Regions from separate parts of the Pelotomaculum sp. FP genome, predicted to be linked through region 2. Evidence: riboswitches for the same ligand, from Rfam matches in the RefSeq annotation. Region 2 holds a riboswitch; each other region holds the start of a gene.
The links. A riboswitch is a leader RNA that binds a small molecule or an ion and turns the genes downstream of it on or off. The one in region 2 is predicted to bind cobalamin.
Positions count from the first base shown of each region.

Region 1: another riboswitch for cobalamin. It lies ahead of cobU (bifunctional adenosylcobinamide kinase/adenosylcobinamide-phosphate guanylyltransferase); the one in region 2 lies ahead of Psfp_RS05620 (hypothetical protein).
Region 3: another riboswitch for cobalamin. It lies ahead of cobT (nicotinate-nucleotide--dimethylbenzimidazole phosphoribosyltransferase); the one in region 2 lies ahead of Psfp_RS05620 (hypothetical protein).
Region 4: another riboswitch for cobalamin. It lies ahead of cbiD (cobalt-precorrin-5B (C(1))-methyltransferase CbiD); the one in region 2 lies ahead of Psfp_RS05620 (hypothetical protein).

Region 1 is NZ_QFGB01000010.1:77,681-84,983, forward strand. It holds gene Psfp_RS06090 (TIGR00282 family metallophosphoesterase) at 1-561, shown strand, start outside; gene Psfp_RS06095 (stage V sporulation protein S) at 695-955, shown strand; gene Psfp_RS06100 (dipeptidase) at 1,042-2,022, shown strand; gene Psfp_RS06105 (PHP domain-containing protein) at 2,055-2,891, shown strand; gene Psfp_RS06110 (LL-diaminopimelate aminotransferase) at 2,907-4,073, shown strand; gene Psfp_RS06115 (translation initiation factor 2) at 4,177-4,440, shown strand; gene Psfp_RS06120 (DUF3842 family protein) at 4,609-5,019, shown strand; cobalamin riboswitch at 5,067-5,249, shown strand; gene cobU (bifunctional adenosylcobinamide kinase/adenosylcobinamide-phosphate guanylyltransferase) at 5,327-5,938, shown strand; gene Psfp_RS06130 (cobyric acid synthase) at 5,941-7,303, shown strand, end outside.
Region 2 is NZ_QFGB01000009.1:76,762-84,064, reverse strand. It holds gene Psfp_RS05625 (S-layer homology domain-containing protein) at 1-3,599, opposite strand, end outside; gene Psfp_RS05620 (hypothetical protein) at 3,676-4,638, opposite strand; cobalamin riboswitch at 5,066-5,255, opposite strand; gene Psfp_RS05615 (adenosylcobinamide amidohydrolase) at 5,361-6,050, opposite strand; gene meaB (methylmalonyl Co-A mutase-associated GTPase MeaB) at 6,229-7,303, opposite strand, start outside.
Region 3 is NZ_QFGB01000063.1:12,515-19,817, reverse strand. It holds gene cobT (nicotinate-nucleotide--dimethylbenzimidazole phosphoribosyltransferase) at 199-1,263, opposite strand; cobalamin riboswitch at 1,381-1,558, opposite strand; gene Psfp_RS18035 (S-layer homology domain-containing protein) at 1,623-4,271, opposite strand; gene Psfp_RS18030 (radical SAM protein) at 4,506-5,411, opposite strand; gene Psfp_RS18025 (thiamine pyrophosphate-binding protein) at 5,468-7,087, opposite strand.
Region 4 is NZ_QFGB01000008.1:76,437-83,739, forward strand. It holds gene Psfp_RS05125 (phosphoenolpyruvate carboxykinase (ATP)) at 1-491, shown strand, start outside; gene Psfp_RS05130 (AzlC family ABC transporter permease) at 619-1,350, shown strand; gene Psfp_RS05135 (AzlD domain-containing protein) at 1,350-1,655, shown strand; gene Psfp_RS21515 (hypothetical protein) at 2,006-2,344, shown strand; gene Psfp_RS05140 (hypothetical protein) at 2,341-2,694, shown strand; gene Psfp_RS05145 (histidinol-phosphatase) at 2,831-3,667, shown strand; gene Psfp_RS05150 (DnaD domain protein) at 3,740-4,558, shown strand; gene Psfp_RS05155 (ATP-binding protein) at 4,642-5,334, shown strand; cobalamin riboswitch at 5,351-5,564, shown strand; gene cbiD (cobalt-precorrin-5B (C(1))-methyltransferase CbiD) at 5,728-6,843, shown strand; gene cbiE (precorrin-6y C5,15-methyltransferase (decarboxylating) subunit CbiE) at 6,825-7,303, shown strand, end outside.

The DNA of each region.
Region 1 (7,303 bases), on a different contig from region 2:
GATGCCATTAATTACATTGAGCATGAGAAAAGAATCATCAGGCCGGCAAACTACCCGCCCGGTACACCGGGCGCCGGATCCAATATATTTGAAACCCGCCGGAAGGTTAAAGTTGGTGTAATCAACCTGGCCGGGCGGGTTTTCCTTCAGTCTCTTGACTGCCCTTTCCGCAAGGCGGATGAAGCCTTAGCCAGAATAAAGAAAACCACTGACATTGTTGTGGTTGATTTCCATGCCGAGGCCACTTCGGAGAAGGTAGCCATGGGATGGTACCTGGCGGGCAGGGTATCTGCTGTCGTGGGAACGCATACCCACATTCAGACCGCCGATGAACGCATTTTACCCGGCGGCACAGCCTACCTTACCGATTTAGGCATGACCGGCCCGCGAGATTCAGTGATTGGTGTAAAAAAGGAAACTGTTATTGACAAATTCATTTCCCAAATGCCTCAACGCTTTGAAGTAGCAAACGGACCTTATCAGTTTAACGCGGCTTTACTGGAAATTGACGAATATAATGGTGAGGCTTCTTCTATCAAACGGATCCAAAATTACGAATAAAATATTTCAATAATTAAGCACGAGTTTTTATTTAAGTCTTCTCAAAAGGAATTTTCCAGCCATTAGCGAATATAATTTCTTACAGGGAGTTCGGGACAACAAATCTATCACAGTCATGAAGGAGGTTGCTTGAGTGGATGTATTAAAGGTTTCAGCAAAATCCAACCCAAACTCTGTCGCTGGCGCCTTGGCAGGTGTACTCCGGGAACGTGGTTGCGCCGAAATGCAAGCCATTGGAGCGGGCGCACTCAACCAGGCAGTAAAAGCTGTAGCAATTGCAAGAGGCTTTGTGGCGCCAAGTGGTGTTGACCTGATCTGCATTCCGGCATTCACCGATATCATCATTGACGGGGAAGAAAGAACAGCAATCAAGCTGATCGTGGAGCCCAGGTAAGCGTATGTTTTTATCCGCCAGCTAACCAGGACCTGTTTATTCAAAAGGATAAACAGGTTTTATTATATTTGCGGGGGAATTGACTCTTGGTCTATCAGGTTAATAGAAGAGCGGCAGAACTGCACAGGCAGAGTGTGGTGGTAGACGCTCACTGCGACACCTTGACCGCGCTGCCGCAGCAAAATAGACGTCTTGGCCAGTCAACCGGCCGCGGTCATCTAGACCTGCCTCGCTTAAAGATGGGCGGCGTAAAATTGCAGTTCTTTGCCGCTTTTATCTCTCCGGAATATAAACAAGAGCCGCTGAAGCGGGCTCTGGAACTGGTTGATATTTTTCTGGAAGAAATGGCTGAAAACACAAAAGATGTCCAGCATGTAAAAAATCTGGACGAAATATACCAGGCCTGCAATTCCGGTAAAGTCGCCGCCCTGCTCACCGTGGAGGGCGGTGAATGCCTGCAGGGCAGCGCCGGGGTCCTGCGGCAACTATATATTTTGGGTGTACGAGGCCTTACCTTGACCTGGAATAACCGCAATGAACTGGGTAACGGGGTCAACGCAATGGAAACCGCAGGCTTAACCGCTTTTGGCTTCAATGTGGTAGAAGAGCTAAACCGCCTGGGAGCCCTGATAGATGTTTCCCACCTGTCGGAAGAAGGGTACCGGGACGTTCTGCGATATTCCATTCATCCGGTTATCGCGTCACACTCCAATTGCAAAGCTCTCTGCAACCACCCCCGCAACCTGAGTGATGAACAAATCAGATTGCTTGCTGAAAATGGCGGGGTGCTGGGGATAACCTTGGTACCGGACTTTTTAGGTGGAAGTAAGCCTTCCCTAAAAGAGGTACTTGACCATATTGACCACGCCGCAGCTGTCGGAGGTATAGACTGTGTGGGGCTTGGTTCTGACTTTGACGGTACAGGTACCCCGGCGGTAGGACTGGAGGATTGTTCCTGCTGGCCTGCTTTAACCGCCGGCCTAATCGATAGAGGATACTGTGACGGAGATGTTAAAAAAATAATTGGTGAAAATTTTTTAAGAGTAATCGGGCAGGTTTTAAAATAAATAATGTCGAAGTTCAAAGGGCGGTGATGTTAATGGAGGTTGACCTGCATGTCCATACCAATTATTCAGACGGCACGGAGAGTCCGGATGAAGTCACAGCAAAAGCAAAAGCAATGGGCCTGGGCGCAATAGCCATTACAGACCATGACACGCTGGAAGGAATTGAGCCTGCTATAACAGCCGGGAGACAGCATAACCTTGAAATTATCCCTGGTATTGAGCTTGGCTCGCAGTATCAAGGTCAGGACGTTCATATATTAGGATACCTGGTCGATGCGCAACACCGGGAGTTACTGGCAAGGCTTTCGTCAATCCGTAGTGACCGGGAGTTGCGCATGGAAAACATGGTGAAAAAACTGCAAGATTTAGGCTTTCCGGTTAACCTGGACCGGGTCCGGGCTATCGCAGGCATTGGTTCGTTGGGCCGTCCCCACCTTGCCGCAGCCATGGTGGAAACAGGTAGGGTAAAGACTATGTCCGAGGCTTTTGAACTTTATATAGGGCACGGGCGACCGGCTTACGTACCCCGCGCCAGACTCACTCCGGCAGAGGCGATCCATCTGATCCGCGCTTGCGGAGGGGTTGCTGTCCTGGCTCACCCCGGCCTGCTCAGCGATCAAGCGCCGCTAGAAGAGTTGATAGATGAGCTGATAAAAGCAGGAATCGCCGGTCTGGAGGCCCATCATCCGGCGCACGACAGGGAGCTGGCCGGTTATTATGAGAGACTGGCCCGCAGAAAAGGCTTAATTGCCACCGGCGGTTCGGACTACCACGGTCCGGAGCGCTATGCCGAAAGCAGACTGGGTTTGGTTGCTGTGCCTTACGGAGTAATTGAGGCTTTAAAAGCAAAAAGAGCGTGCGCTTCTTAATTTCGGGAGGTAATTATGGAGATAGCAAGGAGAATGCAAAGCCTGTCTTCAGGTGTTTTTAACGAGATGGAAATACGCAAAAAAACTGTTGAGGCCAGAGGCGTAGAGGTTATCAACCTTGGAGTGGGTAGTCCCGACCAACCCCCTGCGCCCCACATCGTTGAGGCTCTCCGCAAGGCAGTCAGCGACCCGAAAAATTATTCTTATTCTCTGGGTGGGACACCCCGCCTGCATAAGGCCTTATCTGGTTGGTATAAAAAACGTTTTCATGTAGACCTTGACCCTGACCGCGAGATCCTGGTGCTGATGGGTTCCCAGGATGGTCTCGCTCATTTGGCCATGGCTTATGTTAACCCGGGAGATCTGGCCCTGGTACCCGACCCTGGATACCCAATTTACAGCTTCAGCATTCAGATGGCAGAGGGAAACATTTATCCTCTTCCCCTCCTGGCAAAAAACCGGTTCCTGCCTGATCTTTCCCAAATTCCGGAGGAAATTGCCGCCAAGGCCAAAATGATGTGGCTTAATTACCCCAATAACCCGGTTGCCGTTTCAGCTGATTGGGAATTTTTTGGACAAGTGGTAGAGTTTGCGCGCAAATATGACATCCTCGTCTGCCATGACGTGGCCTACGCCGAACTGGCTTACGACGGTTTTAAACCTATGAGCTTTTTGGAAGTCCCCGGCGCAAAGGAAGTGGGGGTTGAGTTCTACTCACTTTCCAAGACCTACAATATGGCTGGCTGCAGGGTCGGCTTTGCCGTAGGCAATGAAAAGGCCATATCCAATCTGGCCCTGGTCAAATCCAACATTGATTACGGAGTGTTTTTTGCGGTCCAGGAAGCTGCTGTAGCAGCCCTGACCGGTCCGCAGGAATGCGTCAAAGAGAATGCGCGTACCTATCAGAGGCGCCGCGATGTGCTTGTTGACGGACTGGCCAAGTTGGGTTGGCAGATGCCCAAGCCCAACGCGTCCATGTTTTTATGGGCGCCAATTCCACGCGGGTATACTTCCTCCAGCCATTTTGCCGCCGACCTGCTGGAAAGAGCCGGCATAATTGTTATTCCCGGTATCGCTTTCGGTGAGATGGGAGAGGGTTACGTCAGGATTGCCCTGGTCAAAGACGAAATCATGCTGGCTGAGGCAGTACAGAGGATTGGTCAAAATTTTAATTTCCTTTAGCAATCACTTAGTGAGGGAACCTGCTCAAATGTCTATTAGCCTTCAAGCCGGCATATACTAGGATCGAAACACCTGGTGAGGAGATGCCGCCGTGGAAGAAAGGATGGATGTTGATTTCTTAAGGGATAGGGTCCTTGAGCTTGAGGAAAAAGTTGAACAGCTCAGGTTAAGCCGGAGAGTACTCATGAACTTGATTGAAAAAATTGAAAAGGATAAAGCTGGATTTTTATCCCGCCTGGAAAGGGAAAATCGTAAACTTCAACATAACAATTATCGCTATGCCCAACGGTTATTACATAAAAACAGGCAGATAGTGGAGTTGGAGTCAAAACTTCAGGATGGCGCCTCTCAAAATTTTCGCAAATAAATAATCTATCCACAGATATATACACAGGATGGCAATAATTGTTAGTATTAGCATAATACGCCTTGATTAAGGTTTAATCGACAAGCAATAGACCCGGGGGGGTCTTTTTTTTGGTCATATATGGTATAATGCTATATATTACAAATATTATGAATGGCGGCGGTTTTGGTGCGAATAGCCGTGATTGACGGGCAGGGCGGAGGTATAGGCAAACACCTTACTGAAAGACTGCGCCGGGAATTACCTGAAAATATTGAGTTTTTGGCCCTCGGAACCAATGCTCTGGCCACTTCCGTGATGTTGCGGGCAGGCGCCAACGAAGGAGCAACCGGCGAAAATGCCGTGCTCTACAATTCCTTACGGGTTGACATCATTGTCGGGCCAATCAGCATTCTTTTTCCAAATGCCATGCTGGGTGAGTTGACTCCCAAAATGGCGGAAGCCATTGCTTCCAGTCCCGCCCGCAAGGTGCTCCTGCCGCTTAGCCGCTCCGGCATTGATATTGTCGGCTTAAAGGCTGAGCCGTTACCGCACCTGATCGAAGAATTGGTTAAAAAGGTAAAGGATATTATTACATGATAAATAGTTCTTGCTCTGCAGGATAATGGTAGATGATGTGGAATATGAAAAATTAAATTGCCGCAGTCGCCCTTTTGGGTGTAATTGGGGAATCAGGTGCGATACCTGAGCGGTCCCGCCACTGTAACCGGTTACGCGCACAGCGCTTTAATGCCCGGCCAGGCTTATTAAAGGGGAGTAAATGCGGGTAAACGGAAGCCAGGATACCTGCCTGCGGGTAACGACCGGACTTCCTTCGAGGTAAAGGGGACGGCGGGTAAAATTGCTTTACACAAACCCCGTTCCTTTAAGGAGGCGGGGTTTTACTATGGTAAGCCCATTTAAAGTATTGATCGGCTGGTGGATTATGAAAGGTAAACTTATCCTGGTATTGGGAGGAGCCCGCAGCGGTAAAAGCGAGCTGGCTGAGAACATAGCTTCACGGCTTGGAGGGGCTGTTAAATATATTGCCACTGCCACAATACAAGACCCGGAAATGGCTGAAAGGGTCAAACTGCACCAGGGACGAAGGCCTGCATCCTGGCTCACGTTCGAAGAACCGACAAATATCCTTGGGGTTTTAAAAAATGGAAAGCAGGGCGATGTGTTTCTTCTGGACTGCGCCACCCTTTGGCTTACCAATCTTCTTTTGGCAGAAAACCTGCCACGCTGCGGAGCTGCGACTGCTGAAAAGCAGGAATATATCCTTGGGCAGGCTCAAGCCGCAGCCGAAACGATTCACCAGGGCCACCACCTGATTATCGTTTCAAGCGAAGTCGGGTTGGGCCTGGTTCCGGACTATCCCTTAAGCAGGACGTTCCGGGATCTGGCAGGAAAGGTCAATCAGCTTCTGGCCTCAAAGGCGGACCAGGTCTACTTAACAATAGCCGGGCTTCCTCTGGAGATAAAGTCGCTGGCAGAGCAAAAATGGAGTGATTGATTATGTCGGCCAAAACGATCATGATTCAGGGAACAGCTTCACACGTAGGCAAGAGCGTTCTGGTTGCTGCGCTTTGCCGCATTTTTAAACAGGACGGTTACCGTGTCGCCCCTTTTAAGTCACAGAACATGGCCCTGAATTCCTTTGTCACCAGAGACGGCGGTGAAATGGGGCGGGCTCAGGTGGTGCAGGCCGAAGCTGCGGGTCTGGAGCCTTCTGTTGACATGAACCCGATTCTGCTCAAACCTACCGGACACGCATCGTCCCAGGTGGTGGTCCTGGGCAAGCCGGTGGGCAACCTGTCCGCCATGGGTTACCATACGGATTACGCGCCTAAAGCCCTGGCAATAATCGAAGGAGCTCTGAACCGGCTGCTTGCGGCAAATGACATGGTGGTGATCGAAGGCGCCGGAAGCCCGGCTGAAGTCAATCTTCAGGAGCACGAAATTGTCAACATGCGTATCGCCAGGATGGCGCAAGCCCCGGTTTTGCTCGTAGCCGATATTGATAAAGGGGGAGCCCTGGCCTCAGTAGTAGGCACCCTGGAACTGATAGCTCCCGACGACCGCGCGCGTGTACGCGGAATTATTATCAACAAATTCCGCGGTGATATCAGCCTCTTTCAACCCGCGGTGAAATTTTTGGAAGAGAAAACCGGTAAACCGGTAATCGGGGTGGTCCCTTATTTTCAGGGGTTCAGGGTTCAGGAGGAGGATACCATACCTGAGGATAGAAGCCGTGCCGAACTGGTCGAAGAACAGGGCTGGGTTGATATAGCGGTTGTTAATCTACCGCACATCTCCAATTTCACGGACTTTGACCCGCTGGAGGACGAGCCTGACGTCAGGCTCCGGTACGTAAGCAAGGGAAGCAACCTGGATGAACCGGATTTAATCATCCTGCCGGGCAGCAAGAATACCATCGGCGACCTGGCATTCCTGAACCGTTCCGGATTAGCGGCGCAGATCGTTGAGTTTTACCGCAGGGGAACCCCTGTCATCGGCATCTGCGGGGGGTTTCAGATGCTGGGCAGGGAACTAAATGACCCTCTGCATACCGAGTCTGAAATTCCACGCCTAGACGGGCTTGGGCTCCTGGACACTTCAACTACTTTTGCTCCGGAAAAAATCACCACCCAGGTGGAGGCTGAAGTTGCCGGTTCCGGGCTTTTTCTTTGCGAAACCTCAGACAACAGGATTAACGGTTACGAGATCCATATGGGCAGAACCGAACTGGCCCCGGACGTGAGGCCCGCCTTTACCATACTGGTACGCTCAGGAGAAAAGGTTTTCTTTCCAGACGGAGCCGTAAGCCCGGACGGCCTTGTTTTCGGCACTTATATCCACGGTATCTTTGACAGTGATT
Region 2 (7,303 bases):
CCGCGGCGGCAGTCAAAATCAATACGGGTTGTCTGGCCGCTGGCGAAGGCGTCCAAAATAGCATGCAGCGCGGTATAGCCGCCGACATTGTACTCCACGCAGCGAATGGGAGCCGCGTCCGCCGCCCGATAGGCGGTCAGGTCGGCCGGCTCCGCCGCAATGGGGATGGAAGCATTGCCGACGAGCACCTTGTCATAGCTCACCACGTTGACGGTGACCTTTCCGGTTTGTCCGGCAGCTTCATTTAAGTCTTCCGCCTTTACCGTTACCGTAAGCGCTTCCGTGCCGTCAACTACCAGGTTAAAGGTTTTCGCCGCGTAACCGCCGCCCGACACGGTGTAGGTATAACTGCCCTGGGGAAGCTGATAGAGATTTGCCTTGCCCGCCGCCGCAGTCATTGTTTTGCCGGTCGCTTTTTTGACAATCACACTGGTGTTCTCCGGAAGATTAAAGGTGACATCGGTGGGCGCCGCCGCGCGGGTCGCTTTAATTGTATAGGTTGCAGGGGCAAATTTTTGTTGTCCTACGCCATCGGCCGCTTCATAAAACAGCCCTTGATTGATGACCTGCAATTGAATCGTTATCGTCTCTCCGGCTGCAAGCGCGATTTCCTGTGTGGCCGGCAATGCTTTGTCCGGACCTTTCATATTGGCAGCCGTCGCCTTAGAGTTCGGCTGAACATTGGCGCCCCGGCCGGGAGAATATACGGTTTCCAGGTATTGATCGTTCACCGAAACTTTGACATAAGGCAAAACGTACTCCGCCATATTAGGAAAAGCAACCGGTGTCAAAGAGATATTTTCGGTTCCGTATGGAACGGTTACCGTATAATCTGTTTCAGTATAAAGAAAACCATATCCGAGATTCATCGTTCCGTTTTCAAGTGTAACCGGCTCTGCTTGCAAAAGTCCGTCCGTCAGGCTGAAACTATCCGTACCGCCGGCAAAACTTAATTCAATATCGTCCAATTTAGTAAAATACGGTGTTGTGGCGCTTGAACTCATTATACTGGTATATGTGCGCGGATATCCCTCAGTGCCGTCCTTTGCAACTATTATTAATTCACCGTTTATGATATCCAGCGTGGACGAATTGTTATTTGCAACTGTGAAACTTCCGGCCTGAACGGGGAATTCCGTTACCTTTTCAGTGACGGCATTGTCCTTGCTTCCCTCGGCCCAGTAACGCCAGTACAGATCAAAATCATCGGGAAGTCCCTCAGTTTGCGCTACATCATACTCGTTGTAGCCATATATTATACCACCGTACTCGATACCTTTGATCTTTAAGGGAGCATTACCGGTTGCGCTGGGCTTGTAAGCATGATTCTGCGGGAATCCGTCAGGGTATGACTGCGAAGAAAGTCCCGTTGTTACGATTTTGGTCAGCTTTCCGAATTCCAGTCGTTCCTGTTCCGCCCGTTCTTCATTGCTCTTGACCCTGATCGTAAAATCCGGCAACCGGCTGAAGGTTTTCAGCGCGTTGTCCGGCGCGTTGAAATTGGGCAAAAGCCCCGCTTCCGAGATATTCCTGTGCGCGCCCAGAGGAGAGCCGAACCAGCTCAGGCCGATGCAGCCGCCTGTAAAATTGTAGTCTCCTTCCTCATCCATCTTCACCACGATATCGTTGTACGTGGTCATATAGTATTGGGTTCCACGGCTGCGGACCAAATCCCCGTTCATATCATAGCGGATGCCCACCGTGGGATCGCTGTCGGAGGAAAAGCCGGGGTTATAAATGGCCGCCAGCTTCGGCACGGGCATGGAGACACCCCTGAAGGTAATGTCCGCGGTGTCGCCGGCCAGCAAGGCCTTGCCGGGATTTGTTTTATTGGCTATATTGATTGCAAGCTTTCTGGCCCGGACCACATGGTACTGGACCTGACCGCCTTTTGCAACCTCGATTATGTTGCGCCCTTCATGCAGGTTTACAGTGAACGCGCCACCACTGTCTGCTGCATATGACGTCCATTGCCCGCTGTTTGTGAAGCCCCAGTCGGCGCACCCAACGGGATTGGATGGGGGGGCAAGCACACGGACGGACGCGCCCGCCTCGGGAGTAAAGGTGTACTGCGCCGTCTCCTGCGCGGGCGCCGCGGCGCCGTCCGGATAGTTCACCCCGCCGTTTATGTATACGGTGTCGTATTCCCGCAGGTCGATGCCGGTATTGAAACCGGCGGCGCCGCCGCCGGCGTTGACCACGATCAAACCGGTGTTGATTGGGTCAATCCCGTTAAAATAGACGCCGTTGACCTCAATCGGGTCGTAGGTAATGCGAACCAGACTGACGCCGTCCCCGACGGCCTGCACCAATCCGTTTTCATCCACCGTGACCGAAGCGCCGGATACCACGCTGTAATGAAAATCCGGCTCGATAAAATAGTTATCCACCTCATTGTTGCATATCTGCCAGGCGCGCAAAGGCTTTATTTTAAATGTTTCACTTGCAGCCAGATTAATAAAAGCGCTGTCCGGGGCATTCGTCAGCAGGTTGTCCTCGTACCCGTTGGGCGATCTATAATTGCTTTCCAGGTAGGTTACCCGCTCTGCGGGGGCCGCTTCCAGATGAAAGGTTATCGTTGTCGGTTCGCTGATTGCGCTGGATAAGCAGGCCGCCTTTGTAACATATCCCGGTTTTGAGATGCGGTAGTGGTAATTTCCGATATTTCCGCCAACGGGGCACTCATAGGTATACCTGTCGTAATCGGGGTCAGACGTGTCGGACGCGAGCAGCTTCGCGGGAATGAACGGAATATAATGGCGGGTTTTCCGCTGCAACACCGTCGTGGCGCCTTTGGGTACTTTCAATGTAAGAGAGGTTGACGGACAGATCCTGATGTCATCGGAATGATAGCCGCCTAAAAACACCGCCATCGCGTTGTTGCCGAAGCCGAGGTAGCCGTCCTTGCTGACCGTTACGTCATAGGAATAGAGATTGTCGTTGCCGTAGGCGGGCAACGTATATATGAAACGGTTGTTCGGGATATTATCGGGATTTTGGTAGACATAGCACTGATAGGCCCAGCCCTGCCCGTCCGTCATGGTGGTTGCAACGTCGCTGATGCCGACTTCCCCATTTGAAACAGGCATACTGTTCCATAGATTCAGGAGAAATACTGCCAGCGTTGCCGCCTGCCCGTCGGCCGTGACGGGAATAGCGCCGCCGCCGGCAGGAACCTGATTGCCCTCCCACAGGGTGGAGGCTTTATAGAACAGAACTCCGGTCTGCGCGGGGACGCTGAGGGTATATACCGTGCAGCCGTTTTCACCAGACGAGACCGCGGGCGTCAGCTTGTTGGCCTCGTCAAAGCCGTTCTCCATGTACACGGCGCCATAGGAGAACTCCGGCTCAAGGACCGGTACCCCCCCATCCGCGTCGGCGCTGTTGGTTTGAACCGTCACCGTCCAAATGCCGGAGTTGAGGTATACCGCGTTGGGCACCGTCAACGTGCCGGCGCTGGAGTATGCCGCGCCGGTCACGGACGCGTCTGTCTGCGGCGGCGCGGCGTTCTCCGCCGGAGCCGAAAGCGGCAGCAGGGCGAAGGCCAAGCCAAATGCCAGCAGCAGGTACACCAGCCTGCGGGCCGTTCTATTTTTCATTATTGCTCTCCTCCTCTGTTTGAATGATTGCTTAGAGCAGGGGGCGCCCTGTACGGAACGCCCCCCGACACCGGCATCAGTTCATGGGAGTGTAATAGGCCGGGAATGTATATCCCAATATTCCATAATACCAGACAACGGTATCCCCGCTGTTGAGCGCGAAGCCGGAGGCGCCGATGGTTTGGGACATCGCGACCTTATGCAGGTCTTGCCCTCTGTATACGCAGTATTGCCAGCCATACAGCCCTGAGGCATCCCTTGTTTGAGTAAGGAACTCTTCTTCAAGCTCGTCATATCCCGTATAGCCGGTCAGGCTGTAGAGATAGGTGCCGTCAGGCGTAAATCCGCCGGTGTTCAGCCAGGTTGAATAATCTAACTCCGTGGGATTGCTGTTGAACATCGCGACAAGGGCCGCAAACGGAGTGGAGTATTTTTGGATCGCCAGCGTGTTATACAGGGGGTTCGAGCTGGACGCGCCGACCGGCGTCGCGGTGATGTTGGTGTTTAGATTGTTCCATGCAGCAAGCGCACCAGACTCCGGCGCCTGAACGTCAACGGTGATGCCGGTCTTGGCGGCCTGCATGCTGATAGGATCCACATTGACCGTAAAATCCATATAGGGCTCGCTGGCCGCCCCATTGTTCCAGGTGGCGCGGATGCCGTAGGCGCTCCAGTAGTTTTGGGTGGTCAGCACGACCTGATTGACGTACACGCCGCCACCGATATCAACCACCGTCGGCGTGCCCACGTTCATCAGATCTGCGCCGTATGTCTCAGTCCAGGTGACTTTGGCAGCTTCCGCCGGGGTGCTGAACCCGGTAAAGCTCCATGCGGAGTCGGCTGGTCCTACCTGCAAGGTAATCTGCGTTCCCGAGCCCTGCCCAACATGATACGTATATTCGGTGCTCGGCGACTTGGTGAAGTTGGGATCAGAGTCGGACGCAAACGCCGTGGCGCTCATCGCGAGCATCATCACCACTGCTATAAGCAGAATCAACGCCTTATTCACGAACACGAATTTGTTAGAAGCGGTTTTCATGTTTTTTCCTCCATTTCACATAAGTTTTTTCACTATTACTGAAATATGCAAACAGGCAGACTTTGTGTTGTTTTACAAGCCCAATGGAATCACATCCTTTCCGCATTGCGCTTGATTTTTTCTTGTTGAACAAAAGTGTGTCTGTTTTCGCAAACAGGCGCGTTTACCAACCTTGATTGAATCATGTCAATATTTCATGTTGGTGCAAGGAATCACCGGGCAAGGTCTGTGAACAAAGGTGTGCGTATGGATTATGGCGGCTCTATGTCAATATTGATTACTTTAAAAATGTACCCATTCATCACTGAACAGGTAAAACAAAAGAAGGAGATATCAACATGAAAAACCCGGCCTCATCCGTTAAGAGGCCGGGTTTTCAAGGTACATACCTTAATAAACACAGCTAAAGCCCTGTCCTTTCCACGGAAGGCGGCGCTATTGACCAGGCAGGTCTCCTGACTTGCGGATCACAGCGTGTCTCCCGCCTTCCCGGATTATAAAATCCAGTGGCATTTTGGGAGTCGCTCCCCGCTTACAGTGGCCAGACCGTCCGGGATTTTCACCCGGTTCCCTTTTCACCCCCGCTAGGCGGAGGAACCTGGACAAAATTATTCAGTTGACCATATTTAAACATTATTTAGTTATTTTGTCAAATATTTATTGTGTTTTTGATTAAATTCTATCTATTTTTTTATGTTAGCAATGCTGCGGCGGAAATGTACTCAGTTTAGCTTCACGCACCCGTAAGACCCTTCATAAGCACAGCTGTTACTGATACCCTCGGCTACAGCCTTATAAACTGCGCGCCCTACTAAAAAGCCCAGGTCGGTTGCCATCCCGCTGTAATGGTGCAGCCTTCCTTTCGCAGTACAGGCGATCACTATAGCGTCGGTCGTAGTGCCCGTAGCCACTGTTCCATCCGGCAGGCGAATGTCTGCGTGCATCATCGCCATGGACTTTGCCTCCGTCGCTGTTATAACGGCGTTGACCATGGCTGCGTCGGTTAAGTCACCGTCAATAAGAACGACTATGTTGATTGTTCCCGGCCTGTCCTCGCCTTTAAAAAAAGCGTTTTTGGCGCCTGCAGAACAGGCGTTGCCCACCCCCACCGTGGATAAGGCGGCGACAGCAACATCATCTCTTGTTCCAAAGCTCATCACCGTGCGCTTAACGTCCACAGCTGTCATCAAGCCCACAGTATCACTCCCCAGGTTCATCTTTCTCGCCATATGGGAAAGATATTTTGCGGGCGTCAATTTGCCATAGTAATTTCTATCGACGGTATGATTTATAATAAACCTGACTCTCCGCAATCCTCCTCCAAGGACGGCAGAACTCAAGACCTTCAATTGTTGCTGTGAAACGATAAGGAATGTCCTTCCTTCGAATAAGGAAAATTTGATGTCGTTCATTGGGATTTTCTCGTTAAAATCAATGAAGTCTTGATACAACCGTTGTTCACCCCATTTACGCAAGTCTGACCCGAGCAAATCAAAGCCGTGCAGCGTCTAAAGATAGCCTGTTTGATTACCCGGGCCTAAAAACCCCGGGTAATCAAACCTCTCACTCTGATTTTTGCAAAATCCCCGGTCACCCTTCAAAAGCTTTTAATAATTCTTGCACAGCCAGGGTGGCGGACAACCTGCCTTCCACAATGGCCTGTTCAATTTTTGCTTTGATCCGGATTACTCCCGGATGATTGAAGAAACTGGCCTGCAGCTGTTCCTGAACCATCGCATAAACCCAATCCAGTGTCTGAGAACGCCGGCGGGCATAGAATACGCCTGATTCGGCCGTCTGGTCACGGAACGCTTCGATGGCAGACCAGATTTCAGCGATACCTTCACCGGTTATGGAAGAGCAGGTATAAGCCAGGGTCTTCCAGCCCTCTGTGGCCGGCTGGAGGTAATGCAGGATCCTGGCATAATCCGCCTTTGCGGCAAGCGCCCTGATTTTATTATCACCATCAGCCTTATTGATCAGAACGGCGTCGGCCAATTCCATGACCCCCTTCTTGATTCCCTGCAGCTCGTCGCCCGCGCCGGTCAATACGACCAGAAGGAAAAAATCTACCATCGTGCGTACCGCGACTTCACTTTGCCCGACACCTATGGTCTCGACCAGGATCACGTCAAAGCCGGCAGCCTCACAGAGCAGCATGGTTTCCCTGCTCTTGCGGGTCACTCCGCCCAATGTGCCGCCGGAAGGCGATGGACGGATAAAGGCATTCTCCTTACGGGATAAAACCTCCATGCGGGTTTTGTCTCCCAGGATGCTGCCGCGGGTAACCGTGCTGCTGGGATCGACCGCCAATACCGCCACTTTACGCCCCCTGTCGCAGAGGATGCTGCCAAGCGCTTCGATAAAAGTGCTTTTCCCGGCCCCAGGCACACCGGTGATACCAACTCTTACAGATTTGCCGGTATACGGCAGCAGGTGTTTCAACACCTCCTGGGCTGCTTCCATGTGGGCGGGAGCATTGCTCTCGATCAGCGTTATCGCCCTGGCCAGGATCGTGCGGTTTCCGGACAGCACGCCTTGCACATAGTCATCTACGCCAAACCGGCGGCGGGGAACGCCGGCAGCACGTACAGAATCACCGACGGATTGGCCCGGCATCCCATCATGACCGCCCTCCACCCCTTCCACCACATAGGTGGCAAAA
Region 3 (7,303 bases), on a different contig from region 2:
CTCACCACCTCAGCAGTATAAAGCTGCTTTTATTTTATTTCCCTCCGGCAGGGATCCTGCAGTTGTTTCTTAACTACTACCTGTAAGTAATAGTATAACACAATAGAACCATATCAAGTTAAAAATATAACTAATCTGAAATTTAATACAGATCGCACCCACATTGACTAGTTTTCATCCGCTACTGGCGCCGCGTTCTTATTTCAGTATTTTATCTTCTTCCAGGTCGGAGACGCCGGCTTCGTCAAAAGAAGCCATCTCCCGCATTATTTTCGTGGCAGCTTCAACCAGGCTCATGGTTAGAGCGGCTCCCGTTCCCTCCCCGAGCCTCATTTGCAGGTGAATCACCGGGCGCAGGTCCAACAGGTCCAACATAAGGCGGTGTCCCTGTTCACCGGACAGGTGGGAGGCAATCATATATTCGCGGGATTTAGGCTGCAGTTTGAAGGCCACCAGGGCTGCCGCGGTGGTTATAAATCCATCAATCAACACAGGCGTCCGCCTGGCAGCGGCCCCCAGGATCACACCGGCCAGACCGGCGATCTCAAGCCCGCCGACTTTTGCCAGAACATCCAGGGCGTCTTCCGGATCCGGCCGGTTTTTTGCGAGCGCCCTGGCTATCGCGGAAATCTTCAGTCTCATAACTTCGTCGTTGACCATGGTCCCGCGGCCGGTCGCCTCTTCAGCTGTATAGCCGCCAAAGGCTGCCAGGATAGCGCTGCTCGGGGTGGTATTGCCGATCCCCATATCTCCTGTAGCGAGGAGGCTGCTTCCCGCGTCAATCTCGGACTGGGCTACCTCTATCCCCACTTCCAGGGCCTGCACTGCCTCATCCCGTGACATAGCCGGGCCGGCGGCAATATTCCCGGTACCTGCCCTGACCTTGCGCTGTACAACACCCGGCAAGGCGGCGGGCGTGAGAACACCGACATCGACCACAACCAGTCTGGCAGCAGCGTGCCTTGCCAGAACCCCTATTCCAGCTACACCATTTACCATAGCCTGCATCATTTGGACGGTAACTTCACGGGGCGCTACGCTCACACCTTCGTCGACCACTCCGTGGTCCCCCGCCATGACGATAACCGATTTCCCCTGAACGCGGGGTTTGGCTTTGCCGGTAATACCGGCCAGGCGTATTGCCATCTCTTCCAGTACGCCGAGGCTCCCCGGCGGCTTGATTAAGCTGTCCAGCCGTTTCTGCGCCTCTTCCATGGCCTTGCGATCCAGGTCTCCAATTTGATTGATGGTTTGATAAAGCATTGTTTTTCAACCTCCCTAATATAGTTAGAACTTGGAATCAGCTGAGGAAAAACAAAAATCCACAGCCTCATCAGGCCGTGGATTTTACCATCATCCATCGGATACCCCTGCAAAGCAGGGTTCGTGGACACAACAGGCAGGTCTCCTGGCTCACATTCATCACACATCGCACCTTCCCGGCAAACTGCCAGTGGCAAACTAGCGATAGCGCTCCTGTTTACAGTGGCGGGACCGCTCAGGACTTAAACCTGATTCCCTATTCTCCCCAGCGGGCACCTGTTGGTTTAACACGGTAATAATTTTTATAAAGATTCAACTTTAGGCATATATATTCCTGCTGTGTAAGGCAGAAATATTTTCTATTTTTCAACCCACAACTTAAGCACCCGGCTGACCACCACCGCTGTTTCCGCACGGGTTGCCCCGTCCTTGGGCCTGAATAAGCCGCCTTCGCCCTGCAATAAACCGGCGCTGGTAGCTTTGGCCACCGCAGTCCTGGCAAAATCGGGAATTGCTCCTGTATCCTTATACTTTAGCTTTTCGTCTGTCTCCTGCAGCGCCAGCGCCCGGTTGATCATAACAGCCATCTCACTTCTGGTAATGCATGAATCCGGCCTAAAGGTACCGTCCGGGTAACCTGAGACGACTCCGTTGGCAACCGCGGCAGCGACAGCGCTGCTGGCCCAGTCTGGTATGCTGTCCTTAAAGGCCGGTAACTTTTCCACGGCCGGCCACTGCAGGGCTGATGACAGCAGCTTGACAAACTGAGCTCTGGTTACGGCCTGACCGGGTAGAAATGTGCCATCGGGAAAACCGTTGGCCACCCCGCGCGCCGCCAGGTCGTTGATGGCCGCTTCGGCCCAGTGCTTGCCGGTATCCTTGAAGGACGGAAGTCTCCTATGGTCATCCACCAGGACCAGTTGGCCAAACCCCCATACCCGGGCGCTAATTGTTTTCACCTCACCCTGGTCATCCAGCCTGGCAGGCTGCTCTTCCCATTTTTTAGTGGAATCATCCCACATCAGGATGGCCGGACGGCCAGTTATTGTACCGGGTTGATAATCCCAACTCAGCCACCAGGGGGCCTTGAGATCAGCTTTCTCCCCAGGCGCCGGGCTTACCGTTATTGCGCCGAGGTTGATGCAGTCCGCCGGCAACCCGGTAGTCTCAGCGGCATAAGCCAGCCTTATCGTGGCCGGCGCTGATACGCTTGACGCAGGGAACGTAACATGAATCCAGCTATCCAGTCCAGCAGATGATTCCTGCTCTGGAAGGGCCTGCAGTTCTACCCAGGACGGTTTAACAGTAACCGGTATCGATGTGCTCAACCCCTGGAAGGTGGCCTTAATTTCACCTTCAGCAACCTGATCTGTCGCGGTAAAGCTGCCATCCGCAATCTTACCTATTGAACCGCTGATGGTCCATGTGACATCCTGGAATTTTAAATCAAAGGTATCACCATAAATTGTATTCACCTTTGCCGACAGGGGAACCTTCTCCCCAGGCTTAACAGTAATAGCCGACGGTGTTACAGCTAAACTTAATAGTGACTCCGGCCCGACAACCTGCACATTCACCGAACTCTGTACGTTATCCAGCTTGGCCGTCACGGTTACCGTACCACCTTGCTTAGGTATTAAAACATTACCGGTAAAATCACCTGAAGGAGTTGCGGACCATTTTATGTCGGCTGGTTTAATACTTACAGGATTGTAGTATTCATCATACCCTTTGGCGCTAAATGAAGCTTGTGTTCCGGCAAGAGCCAACGACGGCCCGCTTACAGCCATGCCGTGCAAACTGCCCTGCGGCGCTGTCGAAAAAACGCCTATAGCATCTGCAACTGATCGCAAGGAAGAACCCTGTGGTTGATTGATCAGGCCGGCCTCGAAGTCACCCAGGCTCCGTGCGGCCATGGTGGTGGAACCACCACCGTCCAAATTAACAGCTCTCCAAACCCCGATTGAAATCAAAAATTCAGCCAACTCCTCCTGGCTCATACCCCTGCTGATTATAGTCCCGTCGGCAGCAGCCTTCCTTTCAACCGCCACCAGGTAGAGAGTCTTGCCGTCACTTGATACACCAACCGCCGTCCGGGCGACTTTACCAGAAATATTCTGGGTAAAGTAGGCAGGCAGGTGGCCATCCTCAACCAGCAGTGCCTGTCCGCCCACCGCAGCCAGGAGTTTGTCTCCCTGAGGGGCCACCGAGTAGCTGGCGTCAACTTTTGTACCCACCGGCATATTGTCGGTTATGAATTGGGCTGCCAGGCCATGTCCCTGCAGGACAAAACCATCCTGCGGGATCGTTACGCCCGGTTGGTCGGTTAAGACCTGCTGGACAACTCCGTTCCTGACCACTGCAACTTTTACCCCGGTGAGGCCGGATATTTTACCCCTGCTGGTGGTACCCCACAGCGTTGTGTACATATTCAGAGCATCCACATCAGATGAAAGTCCGTTCATCAAGAGATAACCAGGCTTGTTGATTCCGGCCAGCGGAAAACTTTTACCGGCTTCTGTAACCACCTGGCCGGTAAAGTTGAAGATTTCCAACAGCGGCAGTTTATCTTCGGTAATGCCAAATCCATACATATCATTACGCAAGGCGGGGCTCTCCACCAGTTGCCCGCCTTGATAGGCTAAACCGATGGTCCGGCCGCTTTCCGCCATTTGAAAGAAATCTCCATTGATAGCGGCCACCGCCCCGGTACGCTTGGCCATATCCAGCACTGACTGGTTCTTATTGAGGGTGCCGTCCGATCCGATGATCGTATCAATTTTAACGTAAGGATTGGAGAGATCTGCTTTGAGGACATAAACGTTCAGCGGTCCCTCGTTAGTATTCAGGTTGATGCTATGTAAAACAACCCCCTGGGTGATGATTTCCTCAGTGACGTTGTTGCCGTTCACCTGATAGGCGTAAGCCTGAAGGGGCGCAACCAGAGACAATAGTATGGATACCAGAACAATATTTCTCATTATTCTTCTAACACTTTTAATAGACAAAAGAATCCCTCCCATTACAACTACCTTGAAAACATTTCGGTCGCTACAATGTGCTCAAATGTAGGTGTGAATTCATTCGCACAAAAGCCACATTAGGCGCCCAAGTGCGGCGCTGACGCGCCGTTATGCAATTGAAATGGCGCCTAACATCACTTAGTTGGTACGTGACGCCGCGATAGCGGCATGATTTTCTAACTAATTAATTACGGTTCACCATATCGCTTGGCGGGGTTGTCACCCGCCGTTAAGCCTGGTCAAACCGGCCTCTCTGGCGGCCTGAACCGCCGCCGAATACTCCTTTCTGCTAATTCTTTTGTTTAATTCGGGATGGTCAAAGGCCTTGTAGGCCGGATAATACTGGTCCATAACATTGACAAAAGTATCCTTGGATATTTCTTCGGCTATAAATTCCATGATTTTTTCAGTACGGGCCAGGTTGCCGGGCATGACCAGGTGCCTTACCAGCAGTCCACGGGTGGCAATCCCCCGTTCATCTATAACCAGGTCACCGACCTGGTTGTGCATTTTTTTTACGGCCTGCCTGGTTACGGTATAGTAGCCTGCCGCGCCTGAATACTTTCGCCCGGCGTCATCATCTGCAAACTTTATATCCGGCATATATATATCAATAATGCCTTCCAGCAGGTCAAGCGTTGCCGGCGTGTCGTAACCACCCGTGTTGTAGACGATCGGAATTGTCAGCCCCATGTCAACAGCTACAACAAGCGCTTCCAGGAACTGGGGAGCAAAGTGACTCGGCGACACCAGGTTGATGTTGTGGCAGCCACCCTCCTGCAGTTCCAGCATCATTTCGGCAAGTTCCCTGGCAGAAACCTCATCACCATAACCATATTGGCTGATGTCGCAGTTTTGGCAGAAAACACACTTCAAATTGCAGAATGCAAAAAATATTGTTCCTGACCCTCTGGAACCGACCAGCGGCGCTTCCTCCCCAAAGTGAGGGCCATAACTGCTTACCACGGCATTCCTGCCCCCTTGGCAGAGGCCCAGTTCCCCCTTGAGGCGGTTGACCCGGCAGTACTGAGCGCACACCGTGCAGTCGGCCAGCATGTCAACGGCATTTTTAGCTCTTTTTCCCAACTCTCCGGTTGTTAATTGCAAATAGGACCCTTGGCTCATAATTATTCCTTTCAAACAAAAGACCCGCGCGGGGTCATTATCCTCAGGCGATTTATTTAGGAGAGGAGCGTTGTGCCGGGAACCGCCAGGTCGGAGGTATAAACGTCCACAAGTGACGGTCGATTGCTCTCTATAGCCTCTTTGAGAGCGGGCTCAAGGTCGGCAGAGTGCGAGACTTTCAGGCCCAAACCACCGCAGTCGTCAGCATACCTGGCAAAGTCAGGATTGTGCAGGAAGGTCCCCTCCGGTACCAGCCCGCCTGCCGTCATTTTGTTCTTTTCCATGGCCAGGGAATGATTGTTGACGACTACTACCGTAATAGGCAGGTCATACCTGACTGCTGTAAGAAAGTCCGACATGGTCATAGCAAAGCCGCCATCGCCAACCAGGGCAATCGATTTCTGGTTGGGCCTGTTAATCGCCGCCGACATTGCTGCCGGCAGCCCATATCCCATAGTCCGCCATTTCCCCGACAGCAACACCTGCTGCCGGACGGGCTGAAAAACACGCCCGAACCAGACCGTATGATCCCCGGTATCCAAACTGATAATGGCATCGTCCGGCGCCGTATTCTGCAAGGCCCGCATTAAAAAGGCCGGGTGAACGGGTGCGCCGCTGACGGCAGCTTCTCTCTCCAAATCTTCCAGCCATGCGGAGATTTCGTCTTGTATAAACTTGAGCCATTCCTGTTTGGAGTTACCGTCGAGGCCTGTTATCAACTCCTCTATAATTTGTTCCGCAGCGCCCACCAGGCCATAGGAAACCGGGGTGGTTGACCCCACATTAGCAGGGTTGATGTCAATCTGAATAATCGGTATACTCTTTGGAACATACTCATGAGGCCACCAGTTGGCGCCTACAATCAGGCACAGGTCAGCTTGCTGCAGAATTTTGGACGAAGCCGGGCTGCCGGCATGACCCAAACCTCCGGCGTAAAAGGGGTGGGATCTTGCTACCACACCCGTACCGGCCAGGGTATCGACCACAGCGGCGCCCCAACGCAAGGCCAGTTCGCCAACAGCTTCACTTGCCTTACGCCCCCCGGCTCCCACCAGGATAACCGGACGCTGCGACCCGCGCATGATTTCCTGGGCTCCTCGCACCACCTCAGTTGATGAAGCGGGTTCTGTATGCAAATACGGGGCGTACGGAATCGCAGCTTCACCGCAAGGCATGGGGAGTACGTCCATGGGAACACTGACATGGGCTACCGAGCGGCCAGCCACTGCAGTCCTGAAAGCACTTTCCATAACCTGGGGTAAAGCTGACGATTCACATAGCAATGCGGAATAAGCCGCCAAAGGGCGCATCAGTGACTGCTGGTCTATGTATTGCTTGGCATTTGAGCCGATCTGCCGGCGGTTTACCTGGCCGGTGATGGCAAGTACCGGGACGTTGTCGACACAGGCATCCGCCAGGCCGTTCAGCAGGTGCAGCGTCCCGGGACCCCCGTCAGCTATGCAGACACCCACCTGGCCGGTCAGCTTGGCCTGGGTTGAAGCCATAATAGCGGCAGTTTCCTCATGCTTGACATGGTAAAAATGCACTTTATCCTGATGAGCCAGAGCATCCATGATGTAGAATATATCATCACCGACCAGACCGTACGCATTGTGGACACCCCAAGCGGCCAGTTGCTCCAGAATAGCCGCGGCCACATTTCTTTGCGTTGGCAATGGTTGACCTCCCTGTATCTCTTAAGCATTTACAGATATTATTTCTGCAACCATGCGTATTTACTCAAAGATAAACAGGAAGTTCAAGTTATCACCATGATTGGTATTGGTCATAACTGGTTCTCGAAAAGCCTCTGGGGTAGTGGGCTGGGGGTTATCCTCCGCTCTCTTCGCAATTCTCCATTAGTAAAACTAGAGCATCATACCGACCGCATC
Region 4 (7,303 bases), on a different contig from region 2:
TAACTGCTGAACAGGCCGCCGCCTATTTCATGCTGGGCGAGTCGATCGAAACTTCGGCCGGTGATCCCACCCGCGCCGGCGAGTCAAAGCGTGAGGTGGGAACAAACCCCTTTATGATTGGCAAAGAGTCGGAAGAGGGGAACAGGCTCTTGGATATCCTGAGGAAGAATCCGGATATCGAGTGCTACCTGCTAAACACCGGAAGTGTTGGGGTTGGTGGAAATAAAAATGGAAAAAAAATTACAATCAAGGTGTCGACAACGATCATGACGGAGTTGGCCAGGGGCAATATCAAATGGGGTTACGACCCCGACTGGAAGTACCTGATCCCGCTTGAAGTTCCGGGGATAGAGATCAGTGAATACAATCCAGCTGCCTATTTCAGCCCTGCGGAACTAAAGGACCGGGTTGCCAAACTGCGCAGCGAGCGTACTGAGTGGCTCAATAAGTACCCCGGCCTGCGGGACGAAATCATCAAAACCATTCTGTAGGATTTTTAGCTCGGAAATAATTATGATTTATCGCCCTGTTTAGGGAAAACAGGGCTTTTTTGTTTTTGAGGACAGAGATATTATATATTATAAAAACCTTTGGTCTTTCATGTAGGAGTTGATATTTATGGCTTTATGGGGGGCTCAAAAAGAGGTAGCGCAATTCCGCCTGGGTTTAATGCAGGGCCTCTCAATATTTCTCGGTTATCTCCCGGCCGCGGTAGCTTTTGGAGTACTTGGCGCATCTACCGGACTTTCGTATTTTCAGGTTGCTGCGATGTCGGCCTGGGTGTACGCCGGGGCCAGCCAGTTTATGGGCTTGAATCTGCTCCAAAGCGGGGTGAGCGTACCTGAGATAATCCTGGCGACATTCGTCCTGAATTTGCGCCACGTTTTAATGAGCACTGTCCTATCGAAAAGAATACAGGGAAACAGGGCGCTAAAGGGTCTTCTCTCCTTTGGGATAACCGATGAGACCTTTGTGCTTACCACCATTGGCAGTTCTGTCGGAACAGGGTCGGAAGAAACCGTGAGAGAAATTACAGCTGCACGCTTTGCGGGGGTGGCTGTGATCGCATACAGCGGCTGGGTTACCGGTACTGTTTTCGGGACAGTATTTGCCGACATCCTGCCGCAGATAGCAATGAAAAGCATGGGTATATCAATATATGCAATGTTTATTGCCTTGCTGGTCCCGTCCATGAAAAAATCGGGCAGGGTTGCTATGATATCCTTGCTGGGAGGCGCCCTTAACTGGATATTATTAAGTGAGCTCAAATTATCCACCGGCTGGAGTGTCGTTGCGGCGACCATGCTGGCATCCGCCTGCGGCGCGTTGTGTTACAAGGAGGGAAAATAGTGAAAATTTACCTGTTGATAGCCGGTATGGCCCTGGTCACATATATACCAAGGCTGCTTCCGATGGTACTTCCCGAGAGGCTGCAGTTTCCTATTTGGCTGGACCGTTGGCTGCAATATGTGCCTTATGCGGCACTGGGGGCTTTAATCTTTCCTGGCGTATTGGCATCTGTTGACGGCCGGCAACCCTGGCTGGGGTTGTTGGGAGGATTTACAGCAGGGCTCCTGGCGCTGGCTGGATTAAACATATTGATTGTACTGGCCGGCGCCATAGCTGTAGTAGCTGTTGCGTTATCAATTATCTAAGCCAAAAGGGGCTCGGTTTATCTGCAGGAATAGAATTTTTTTTGCTGAATATTAGGGGTAGTTGAAAGGAGTTGTTTTATGAATGCAATTGCGTTTATCCCTATAGCAGCTTTGTATGTGTTCTTGTCGGTAGCAGTGTGGCGGTTTATGAGGGCACATGAGTCAATTGCCGAATCAATCAGGATGATAGCTGAAAATATAAAGAAGGAGCCGTAAGGCTTTTCTATATTGTCTATTGTATGTTTTATTATGCCGGAACTGATTTGGAGCCCTCCACGAAAATAAAAAACACAGGGAGTATGGATTGTTTTATAATATAGACATCCCTTTAAAGAGGAGTGGCAAGGGTTATGAAGCGTGGTATTTTAATGGACTTTGATGATACCCTGGTGGAAACCACGGTCTATTTCAACCAGGCAAAAAGTTGGTTTGCCACGCTAATGGCTGGAATGGGTTTTCCCGCTGAGAAGGCTTTGTCCACCTTAAACGAGTATGATATTAAAAACGTGCAGTTGAGCGGGGGATTTTTTAAGGACTGCTTTCCACGTGCGTTGGTGAGACTTATGAGTATTGCTGTCGCGTTTATGGCACAAATTACTGCAGCAAAACGCGGCAGGAAATTGAAGACCTGGGCTGGTGGGTGTACCGGCAGCCAGTCCGGCCAATCCAGGGCGCTGAAGACGTTTTGACGCAGCTGTCCGGGAGGTACCCGCTTCTTCTCGCCACCAAAGGGGAACCTGCAGTGCAAAACCTGAGAGTTGAGCAGAGCGGGCTGGCTCGCTGGTTTGACAAGGTCTATGTCCTGAACGAGAAAAACGCTGCAGCTTATACCTCAATTGCCCTCGAGCAGAAAATCAAGCCGCCGCTGTCCTGGGTGGTGGGCAACAGCATGAAGTCAGACATAAACCCGGCGCTGCAGGCAGGCTTTAACTGTATCTTCATTCACCATCCCCACACCTGGGACTTTGAGGATGAGGAACCTCTGGGCGGTCACATCAGTGTCGACAGCCTGACCAGTATACTTGAGTTCATAACTTAAAGATGCGTTAAATTTCTATGAGGCATGCTCGAATAATTTTAAACCCGCAATTTTAGTCGTAAGCTGTAGGTAGTAGGGCGCAGGTGGATCCTGCATTCCCAAATTTAAGCCTGCATTTCAGCTTGGGGGTAAATAGATGCGCGACTATCATGTTCACCCCGGTTATTCAATTGACGCGGAACCTTCCGGTATTGATGAATACTGCAGGAAGGCTATCGATATTGGGCTTAGTGAAATCTGTTTCACCACTCACCTGGAAGTTGACCCGCAGCGCAAGCAGCTGGACTGGTTTGTCCGCATCGCCCAAGGCATAGTACCAATGGACGACCTGATATGGCTTGACGTGTATTTCCAAGATATCGAGGACGCGAGGCGGAAGTGGTCGGCACACGGCCTGAAGGTTAGGGCAGGAATCGAAGTGGGGTACGACCTGGGGCAGGAAAAAGCTATTGAGCGGGTAGTCAGGGGCTACCCTTTTGATTTTGTGATGGGCTCTGTCCACTGCCTGGAACATCTGGCCATATCTTCAAAGAAGGAAAGCCGCCTGTATTTCCCTGGCAGGCAAATGCTAACGGGGGTAGGGGAGTACTTTAGGCTCCTGTCAGAGGCGGTAAGCTCCGGCCTGTTTGACTGTATCGGGCACCTGGATCTTTATCGCCGTCATGGCCGGCATTATTGGGGGCCGGAGATTTCGCGCGCCCACGAGGAGTTTGCGGAACCGGTCCTCAAAACTATAGCAGCAAGGGGCATGAGCCTGGAGGTTAATACCTCCGGTTTGCGCCGTGGACTCAACGATTTCCATCCTTCCATGGATATCCTTGAACTGGCTGTGGATTCAGGTGTCAGGCTATTTACGTTGGGCTCCGACGCCCATCGCCTGGCGGAACTCGGGATGGGTTTGGATAGCGCACTGGAATTACTGGCCGGCTATGGTATCGAACCCGTTTCCTACCTCTTGCGGCAGCCGGTTTAAGGGGCGGAAAAAGGTGGACAAAACCACCCCCTTACCATAAAATAAAATTAGGAAAACCAGGAGGCAAACCCCATGACTCAGAGAAGCGGGAAAATAGTAAAATGTGACCAGGAAGGCAATATCACCGCTACTTTTGGAGCTGACCTCCTGCTTGAGGGCTCAACGTCAATTCCCAACATCCTTCTAAAAATTTACTCAAGTATTGGTATCTCCGATTACCAGATGATGCTCTTAATCCAGCTGATCAGACTGCACGTGGAGGAAAAGGAGCTTTTTCCGTCCCCCGAAAAGCTGGCTGAATGCATGGAATCTGATCCAGCCAGGATTAGGAGGGAACTGGCTGGTTTGCTCGAAAAAGATATCATCTCGGTCAGCCGGTTCTATGACGGCACCCGCAACCTTATTGTGGAGGGGTATGATTTTGAACCCCTATTCTTAAGGGTCTCGGATATCTGGGCAGGCTTGCGCGCCCAGGAGATTGAGGAATCTGAAAAGCTGATTAAAAGTTCGGCCGGTTTAGGTGACAGCCGGTTTGATGTCCATACCGTCGACCTTATTTCCTTATTTGAGAATGAATTTGGACGGCTTCTCTCCCCCATAGAAGTTGAGCAAATCGACCAGTGGGCAAGTGAAATGGAGCCATTGCTTGTTGTTGAGGCGCTGAAAAGGGCGGTTCTGGGGGGTAAACACAACTTCAAATATATTAACACCATCTTGATAGAATGGAAAAAGAACAATGTCAGGACGCTGGAGGAAATATCCCGCTACGAGCAGGATTTTCAAAAACGGCGCTCCAGGCAAAAAAGCACAAATACCGGGACAAGCCCGGGTGGCGCGGACAATAATAACGATGCCAGGAAAAAGGCTTTCATCCGGACTCTTTATATCTAAAACATGACTTTTCTTAACAATATTTAAGGGATGCAGGTGATTGGGTGGGCTGCCAGCTGTGCGGTGACCGTGGCGTAATTATAATGGAGGAAGGGGCTATACCCTGCCGGTGCATGAAAGAAAAGGCAGCAGCAAAACTGTTAAAGGACTCCAGACTGCCTGTTAATCTTCAAAAATGCACATTCGAAAACTTCAAATTCAAATATTACGCTAAAAACTGTCTCGATCTGGTCAATGGGATATCTTACTATGAACTGGCTAAACATGCTTTTGAAGCGGCTCAAGGTTTTGTCAAAAGATTTTCGGCTGATCCCGGAGCCGACGGACTGCTATTTACAGGGCAGGTGGGAAGCGGTAAAACATTTCTGGCCTGTTGTATCGCCAATACCCTGCTGAAAGAAGGAAACTCAATTCTTTTTGCTGTGGTGCCTGACCTGCTGGATCAAATACGTTCGACCTATGACACGGGAAGAAATACTGAGGACCTTACCGAGTTTGACCTGTTGGATACGGCCAGGCAGGTGCCGCTCCTGATTTTGGACGACCTGGGGGCTCATAATTACACGGAGTGGACCAGAAATAAAATCTATTCAATTATCAATTACCGCCTCAACCACCGTCTTCCGGTCATCGTAACCACCAATATCAGCCCCGAGGACCTGGAAGGCTATCTGGGAGAAAGGACTACTTCACGCTTGCTGGAGATGTGCAAGCCCTACCGGTTTTTGGTGGATATGGACATACGCGCTATACAGCGCAAAGAAAAAGGTTATTAAAACCTGTAAAATATGAAAAAGAACAACGCGGACAGGTGCCCCGCCGAGGGGAGAATAGGGAAGACCGGGGAAATGGAAACTGGTTCCAAAAAGGTCCAGATCTAAGGAGCCGGCGCGGTCCCGCAACTGTAACCGGGAGAGTACGCCGCACTTTTGTCACTGGGTTAACCGGGAAGACGCGGCAACAAAGACCGGAAGCCAGGAGACCTGCCTGTCTGCTGCTCACCGCAGGCTTCGCTGGAAAGCCAGGGGTTTTTTTGACGCATATGAAAAGCCCCGTCTAGTTGACCGGGCTTTTATCATTTCTCCGGCTTGGTGCGGCCAACGGAGCTTTTGTCGCAAGGAATTTTAGTTCTTCGGCCGCATGGAGGAAGCTGTTATGAATGAACTGTTATGAATGAATTGGAAATATCCATGCTGAAGACCGGAATTACCACCGGCGCGTCAGCTGCAGCGGCGGCGCGTGCGGCGGCATTGCTGCTGTTGCGGGGTGAAACCAACAAAAATATTACCATTGTGAACCCTGAAGGAAACCTGCTTGAGGTTCCTGTTGAGAGTTTGGAACTGGACGGCTCCTGTGCCAGGGCTGTTGTAATCAAGCAGGGGGGGGATGATCCCGATGTAACCAGCGGCCTGCCTGTGGTAGCTGAAGTCGCTGTCTGTGCTGGCGGCGTTCATATCATGGGGGGACGAGGTGTCGGGGTTGTTACCAGGCCAGGCTTGCAGGCGCCGGTAGGCAGTCCCGCCATAAATCCCGTTCCGCGTAAAATGATTGTGGATGCCCTGGACGACCTTATTAGGCCAGGCTCGGGCGTAGAGGTTACTATTTCAGTCCCCGGGGGCGAGGAGGTGGCTCTCAAGACCCTTAACCCGCGTTTGGGGATTGTTGGAGGTATTTCCATCCTGGGCACCACCGGCATTGTCAGGCCGATGTCTGAAGAAGCTTTTAAAAAATCACTCGCTCCACAGGTTGACCTGGCTGTGGCCGCCGGCTACCGGAAGGTCGTCCTCACCCCGGGCCGGATTGGCTTCCGGACGGCGGTCGAACGGTATGGATTGCCTCGCGAAGCTGTGGTTGAAATGAGTAATTTTGTGGGCTACATGCTGGATGTCTGTGTCGACCGGGGCATTGAAGCAGTTTTATTATGGGGTCACCATGGGAAATTAGTAAAAGTCGCAGCCGGCATCTTTCATACCCACAACAGGTTGGCCGACGGGAGGATGGAGACCCTTGCCGCCTTCGCAGGTCTTTACGGGGCGCCGGCCGGTCTAATCAGCAAAATTATGGCAGCGGGTTCTGCTGAAGAAGCGTTGGGTTTGCTTAAAGAGAGCGGCTTCGCCGGAATATTCAATGCTATTGCGGCCAGGGCCAGTACCAGGGCCGAGGCTTATACCCGCACCCGGTTGAAAGCTGGTACGGTACTGCTGGGGTTGGATGGAACGATACTGGGTATGGACGAGTCAACTCGTTTAATTGGAAGGGAAATGGGATGGCAAAAATTGCTGTAGTAGGGGTTGGACCCGGTGGCAAGGAACATCTGACTCCGGCAGCCATACGGGCGGTCGCTGAGGCGGATGTCCTGGTGGGCGGGGAGCGCAGCCTGGCCCTTTTCAGCGGTCAACCGGGCGAAATTTTCACTATTAAAAACAATCTGCAGGAAATGATTGAGTATATCCGGGAGAGAATGGACGAGAAAAAAATTGCGGTAATAGCTTCGGGTGATCCCGGCATGTACGGTATCCTGCAGTACCTGAGGCGGCATTTTACCCCTGCCCAGCTGCAGGTCATCCCGGGTATCAGTTCGGTACAGTATGCTTGCGCCCGGCTGGCAGTTTCCTGGCACGACGCCGTTGTGGTCAGTACCCATGGACGGGACCGGACCGTACTGGCAGAGACCGTGGCAGGCAATAGCAAGGTAGTTGTCCTGGCCGGACCGGAGGAACCACCGCCGGTTCTGGCAAGTGTCCT